One region of the Streptomyces sp. NPDC048411 genome, then DNA from elsewhere that is predicted to be linked to it. Evidence: riboswitches for the same ligand, from Rfam matches in the RefSeq annotation. Region 1 holds a riboswitch; each other region holds the start of a gene.
The links. A riboswitch is a leader RNA that binds a small molecule or an ion and turns the genes downstream of it on or off. The one in region 1 is predicted to bind cobalamin.
Positions count from the first base shown of each region.

Region 2: another riboswitch for cobalamin. It lies ahead of AB0915_RS14560 (ribonucleoside-diphosphate reductase subunit alpha); the one in region 1 lies ahead of AB0915_RS10435 (prenyltransferase/squalene oxidase repeat-containing protein).
Region 3: another riboswitch for cobalamin. It lies ahead of AB0915_RS38740 (CbtB domain-containing protein); the one in region 1 lies ahead of AB0915_RS10435 (prenyltransferase/squalene oxidase repeat-containing protein).

Region 1 is NZ_JBEZKL010000020.1:26,846-29,100, forward strand. It holds gene AB0915_RS10435 (prenyltransferase/squalene oxidase repeat-containing protein) at 1-1,215, opposite strand, end outside; cobalamin riboswitch at 1,322-1,456, opposite strand; gene AB0915_RS10440 (MBL fold metallo-hydrolase) at 1,488-2,255, opposite strand, start outside.
Region 2 is NZ_JBEZKL010000032.1:51,831-54,085, reverse strand. It holds gene mctP (monocarboxylate uptake permease MctP) at 1-365, shown strand, start outside; partial or broken gene AB0915_RS14565 (GNAT family N-acetyltransferase) at 364-543, shown strand; cobalamin riboswitch at 583-721, shown strand; gene AB0915_RS14560 (ribonucleoside-diphosphate reductase subunit alpha) at 865-2,255, shown strand, end outside.
Region 3 is NZ_JBEZKL010000273.1:973-3,227, reverse strand. It holds gene AB0915_RS38745 (CbtA family protein) at 85-855, opposite strand; gene AB0915_RS38740 (CbtB domain-containing protein) at 884-1,102, opposite strand; adenosylcobalamin (AdoCbl) riboswitch at 1,106-1,254, opposite strand; gene AB0915_RS38735 (histidine phosphatase family protein) at 1,381-1,959, shown strand; gene AB0915_RS38730 (Asp23/Gls24 family envelope stress response protein) at 2,248-2,255, shown strand, end outside.

The sequences.
Region 1 (2,255 bases):
CGCACCGGCGGCGAGGCCGATACCGACCAGCCACCACACCCCGAGACCGGCGTCGTCGCTGGTGCCGTCCTCGGCGACGTCCGGGGTCGCACTGGGCGTGATGACGGCAGCGGGCGCGGGACCGCTCGCGTTCAGCTCCCGGACCAGGTCGACGCCGCCGAAGTTGTGGGCGTCGGCGCCGGTCGCGTGCGCGGCCAGGACCAGCTGGGCGTAGGCGGCGGGGCCGCTCTCCTCGGCCCAGCTCCTGGAGTTCTTCTGCAGCCAGCCGACCGCGCCGGCCGCCTTGTTCTTGTGGCCCGCGGAGGCCAGGGCGACGACAGCGTCCGCGGTGTTGCCGAAGTCGGGCTGCGGGGTGGTGTCGTCGGCGCCCGGCATCGGCGGCAGGTCCAGATGGTTGCCGTTCTTCGCGAGGGCGCCCGCGAGGTAGAAGGCGCCGTTCTGGGCGGCCTGCTCCGGCTTGACGACGTCGCCCTTCCGGCAGGCCGGCGGCTTGCCCTCGACCGCGGCGTTGTCCCCGGTGTCCAGCCCCTTGCCCATCGAGCCGAGCACGGCGGCCGCGGTGGCGTCCCCGTTCGCGGTGAGCTTCCCGGCCTTGTCGGGCTGGTACGCGAACGCGCCGCCGTCCGGGCCGCCGCACGGGATCGCGAGCGCGAGCAGCGCGTCGTACGGGGTTTTGCCGCCCGGATTCGTCATGTCGCCGATCCGCTGGCCCTGCCGGGCCAGCGCGCCGGTCACGATCGAGGTGGAGTTGGCGTCGCTGGGGGAGCCCGGGTTGTAGCCCCAGCCGCCGTCCTCGTTCTGGACGGACTTCAGCCAGCGGACGCCGTTGCTGACGATGTCGCCGTGCCCGCCGACCGCCGCCAGCGCCTGCACCGCGGCGGCGGTCGCATTGGTGTCCAGCATGGTCTTGGTGTCGCACGGCTTGGAGACATCGGCGCGGTACGAGGCGTAGGCGCCGTTCGCGCACTGCTGGGCGATCAGCCAGTCCACCGACTTCGTCGCGGGCACGACCCCCTCGACGCGCTGGGCGAGGAAGGCCAGCGACTGCCGCCAGACCCCGTCGTACGTCGGGTCCTTGGTGCCGTACAGCCCGGAGGGCAGCGCGACGGACGGGGTGGGGGAGGGGGACGGCGCCGCGACCGCGGCCGGGGCAGCGGCCGCACAGAGCACGGTGGCGGTGGCGGCGAGCGCTGCTGCGCTGCGGCGTACGGTCATGGCGGGCTGAGCCTCTCCTGTGGGGAACCGGGCACAGGCACACTCAGGCACCAGGCTCCGGCCCCGTATTCCTCGACGGTGCCGGTCACCGGGGTTCCGGTGACGCGAGCCGGTCACGACCGCGGACAGGGCAGCCCGACTCGCCGCTGTGTCGGCGGCTCACGGTTGCGTGGTCAGTGCCGGATTTGCACCGGCTTCCCCCTGAACGGGCGTGATGACGACTCGCACACTCTACCGGGAGGCAGCCCGCTCGCCCCGGGCGGAGGGCTGCCTCACGCAGCGACGTACGTCACCGGCCCGCTGCCCGGCACCGCCTCCGCGCGCCCCAGCTTCACCAGTCGGCGCACATGAGCCTCGGCCTCGGAGACGGCAATGTTCCGCGAGCCGTACGGGATCTGTTCCCAGGGCCGGTTCCACTCCATCCGCTCGGCCAGCTGCCACGGCGTCAACGGGGTGGCGAGCAGGGCGAGCAGTCCGGTCAGCCGCTCCTCGTGATGGTCGAGGAGTTCCCGTACGCGCCCCGCCGCGTCCGTGAACGCGTACTGGTGGGCGGGCAGCACCTCGGCGACCCCGAGCCGGCCGATGCGCTCCAGCGAGTCCAGGTAGTCGCCCAGGGGGTCGGTGACCGTTGCGTCGTCCGGGTCCTCGTACAGCCCGATGTGGGGGCTGATCCCGGGCAGCAGGTGGTCGCCGGAGAAGAGGCGGCCGCGGCCGGGCAGATCGGCCGGATGGTCCTCCTCCAGGTGCAGGCAGACATGGCCGGGGGTGTGGCCCGGCGTCCAGATCGCCCGGAGCCGCCGGCCCGCGAGGTCGAGCAGTTCGCCGGGGACGATCTCGCGGTCCGGGAGGGCGGCGCGCAGTCCGGGGAGCGTGCGCGTCCGGCCGCCCGTGCGGGCGGCGCGCAGTGGGGCGAGGTGCTCCTCCGGTGCGCCGGCCGCGGCGAGCTTCGCCGCGAGGTAGGTCAGCCAGGTGCCCGGTTCGGACTCACGGGTGCGGCGCACGATCGCGGTGTCCGCGGCGTGCATCGCGATCCACGCCCC
Region 2 (2,255 bases), on a different contig from region 1:
GCCTGTTCACCCGGTGGTTCCACCGCTGGGCGCTGCTCGCGGGCTGGGCGGTCGGCATGGTGTACGGCACGCTCGCCGCATACGGAGTGGCAAGCCCGACCCAGGCGCACTTCGGCGGCTCCTCGAAGGAGATCCCGGGGATCGGCGAGATCGGCTACATCGGTCTGACGGCGTTCGTGCTGAACGCCGTGGCGACCGTGGTGCTGACCTTCGTCCTGAACGCGGTGAAGGCCCCGGCGGGCGTCGACGAGACCTCCCCGGCGGACTACACGGCGGACGCGGGCGACCCGGGCGTCCAGGTGGAACTCCCCTCGGCCAGGCCCGAGTCGAGCCCGTCACCCGACGCGAGCCCATCCGCCGGCTAGGGCGTGTTTCGACCGGGCACGGGCCACGGAGGGCGTCGCGCAGCTCGTCCTGTCCGCCCAGCCGACCATGTCCGGCGCCCACCGGATCTACCATCGGCGCGACTTCGTACGCACGCCGGAACGCGACCGGGATCCCCTTGCGGGCCTCGCGCTGCTCACGTACAGCCTGAGCCTCTGAACCGATTCGACACAACATGTGGGGGCCGCCTCATCGGGCGGCCCCCACATGTATGCTCGTGCTCGCTGTCGCCGCAGGGAAATCCGGTGCGAATCCGGAACTGTCCCGCAACGGTATATTCGGGTCCCTTTTGCGCACCCTGAAAGTCCGAGGACCTGCCGACAGCGCGTCCGGCTCGACCGATCCGGACGCCCAGACGTCCGGGCCTCGCGGATGGGCCGGTGGACGCCGCACGCAGTGCTGCCCTCCTTCTTCGGGCATTCCTCCGAGCGGCTGCCCCGCTCCCCCGCCGGCCCCGAGCCGAGCGAGGGAGAGCACCACGTGACCATCGCGCCAGCCGATCCGGCTTCAGTCGCCGAGTCCGCGGGAAGCACGAACGACGGACCCGGGACCGCACTGCTGCGGACCCTGACCGACCTCACTGCCGATCTGCCCGACACCAACCCCGGCCGCGTCGCCGCCGCCGCGCTGCGCGGCCGCAACGCCGCGTCGGACGAGGCGGAGTTGCGCGCGCTGGCCACCGAGGCCGCCGCGGGTCTGATCGCCGAGGACCCCGCGTACTCCCGGCTCGCCGCCCGCCTCCTGACCCGCACCATCGCGGACGAGGCGGCCGGTCAGGGCGCGCTGTCGTTCTCCGCCTCGGTCGCCGTCGGCCACCGCGAGGGTCTGGTCGCGGACCGTACGGCCGCGTTCGTGGCGCTCCACACGGCCCGGCTCGACGCGCTGGTCGAGCAGTCCCTCGCCGACGGCGCCGACGACCGGTTCGGCTACTTCGGGCTGCGGACACTGCACAGCCGCTACCTGCTGCGCCACCCGCTCACCCGCCAGGTCATCGAGACGCCGCAGCACTTCATGCTGCGCGTCGCCGCCGGCCTCGCCGAGGACGAGTCGGTGCGCGCACTGGACGAAGTCGCCGCGCTGTACGGTCTGATGAGCCGCCTCGACTACCTCCCCTCCTCCCCCACACTCTTCAACTCCGGCACCCGGCACCCGCAGATGTCCTCCTGCTATCTGCTGGACTCACCGCTGGACGAGCTCGACTCCATCTACGACCGCTACCACCAGGTGGCGCGGCTCTCCAAGCACGCGGGCGGCATCGGCCTCTCGTACTCCCGGATCCGCGCCCGCGGTTCGCTGATCCGCGGCACCAACGGGCACTCCAACGGCATCGTGCCGTTCCTGAAGACGCTCGACGCCTCGGTCGCCGCAGTGAACCAGGGCGGCCGCCGCAAGGGCGCCGCCGCCGTCTACCTGGAGACGTGGCACGCGGACATCGAGGAATTCCTGGAGCTGCGCGACAACACGGGCGAGGACCAGCGGCGTACGCACAACCTCAACCTGGCGCACTGGATCCCGGACGAGTTCATGCGCCGGGTCGACGCGGACGGCGACTGGTCGCTGTTCTCCCCCGCCGATGTGCCGGAACTGGTCGACCTGTGGGGCGACGAGTTCGACGCCGCGTATCGGGCCGCCGAGGCCAAGGGCCTGGCCCGCAAGTCGATGCCCGCGCGTGAGCTGTACGGCCGGATGATGCGGACGCTCGCGCAGACCGGTCAGGGCTGGATGACGTTCAAGGACGCCTCCAACCGGACGGCCAACCAGACCGCCGAGCCGGGTCGCGTCGTCCACTCGTCGAACCTGTGCACCGAGATCCTCGAAGTCACCGACGACGGCGAGACCGCCGTCTGCAACCTCGGTTCGGTCAACCTCGG
Region 3 (2,255 bases), on a different contig from region 1:
GGCCCCCAGGTCTGACGGCCCCCCCGGCGCGGGCCGCGGGGGGCTTAGTGCGCCGTCTATGCGTCCGTCGCGTCGGCGGGCGCCTCAGCTCGCAGCGGCGGCCGCGTGGGACGTGGTACCGCCCCCGGCCGTCACTGCGCCGGCCTTGGGCACCAGCAGCCGCTCGGTCAGATACCCGAAGACCAGACCGAAAGTGGTCCACAGCGTGGCCTGAACGGCGAGGGTGGCAAGGCGGAACTCCCACAGGAGACTGGCCGGGAAGTCCTTGCCGACCTCGTTGAACGAGGGCAGGAAGGCGTAGGCCAGCCCGATGACGAGCACATAGGCGGCGGACGCGGCAATGGACGCGTTCCAGTTGCCCAGGCGGGGAGCCAGCCGCTTGCCGAAGATGACGGCAGCGACGGCCAGCAGCACGCTGAGGGCGACCATCAGGAAGAACAGGGTGGTGCGTTGGCCGATCGTGTCGGGGTTTCCGACAGCCGGCGGATTGGCCGGGTATTTGAGGAACGGCACGACATACACGGTCAGCAAGGCGCCGAACGCGATCAATGCGGCCGTGGCCCTCGGGCCGAACCTGCCGATGCGGCCGAGGGCGTAGCAGAAGACCAGCGCGGCGATGCCGCCGATCGCCACACCGAAGACCAGGACACCGGTGGCGAGACCCGCGGTGGACTGCATGGTGCGGCTGACGAGTTCCTCGCCGCCGTGCTCGTGGCTGTGAGCCTCCTCGAGCGCGATCGCCGCGTCCACACGGGATTCACCGAGGAAGTAGGCGACGGCAAGAGCGAGCGCGCCCGCGGCAAGTCCGGCCAGCATGCCGCGGACGAGCAGCGCTCTGACAGATATGGAGTTCATGAGCGGTTCCCCTGAGGTGCGCAGCGTGTCAGTGGCAGGGGAAACCGAGCAGGTGGCGACCGTCGTGAACCCATTCGTGGACACCTTCGCCGGAGATGACAGCGGTGGCACCCTGCTCGGCTCCGACGAAGTACAGCAGGACGAGCATGAGGATGCCGAAGAAGACCGCCCACGGGGCAATGGCCTTCAGCGAGATGGGGGTGATGGCGGGTGTGGCGACGGTTGCGGGGGCAGCAGTCTGTGCCATGGCAGAACCTCCTGAGGGAACACGCGTCCCGATCGTGGTGCCTGAGACGACAGTGCCGGGTCTGACTTCCCGCAGGGGTACGGGTTCACAGTGGCGCGACCGTGCCGGATTCTCACCGGACTTCCGTCACACCGTCGTCATGTTCGTCGCGACCATACCGCCTGCGGGCACGCGCCGCCATGGCGCCATCTGCGGGGCCGGGAGGCTCGGATGCCATGGTGTGCTTACCCGAAAGGCCACAGTTCAGGGAGGTGACAACGGTGTTGACGGTACAAGTGATGTTGATCTCACCGGCGCTCAATGCGGCGCTGCGTGAAGCCCGTTTCGACGGCGACGCCCCGCTCGACGCGTCCGGTGTCCGGCGGGCGCGTGCGGCCGCTGCCGCGGTGCCTGCCGCCGATCGGCGGGTGTGCGGAGCGGACGAGAGGTGCGCCGGTACCGCCGAGGCGTTGGGGCTGCGGTCCGAGCCCGAACCGACCCTACGCGGCTGGGACTTGGGTCGCTGGAGCGGGCAGCGGCTGACGGAGGTGAGCGAGGCCGAGCCGGAGGCGGTGTCGGCTTGGCTGTCCGACCCTTCGGCAGCACCGCACGGCGGCGAGTCGCTGTTGGACCTGTGCGCGCGGGTGGGCGGCTGGCTGGACTCGTTGCATCGGGACGGCGCCGGGGATGGCCGCGTGATCGCCGTGGTCGAACCCGCGGTGGTGCGCGCCGCGATCGTGCATGCGCTGGGCCTTCTGCCGCAGGCGTTCTGGCGGTTGGACGTCGCCCCGTTGACACTGACAGAGCTCAGCGGCCGGTCCGGCCGCTGGAACCTGCGCTGTGGGCGGCCCTTGAGCACCGGAACCGACGCCCCGTAACCCGGCGTCGGCCTCCACCGCCGGACCGGCCCGCTCTGCCGGTGACGTCAGGTCACAGCATCCCCGGCGACCGGCCGGCCTTCCGTCTGCGATGACCAGCGCGGCGGACAGACAGTGGGCGGGCGGGCCATCTCCGTGACGAACCGCGGAATCCCACCCCTCCCCTCCGCGGCGGGGCCCGTCCGTGGGTCCGCCCACATGCCCCTACCGCTCGAGCAATGCTGACAAATGGTACGTAAACTGGCCAAGGTGTTCGAATCCACCTTCTCTTCGGAAGGGCGACCGACCATGACCGA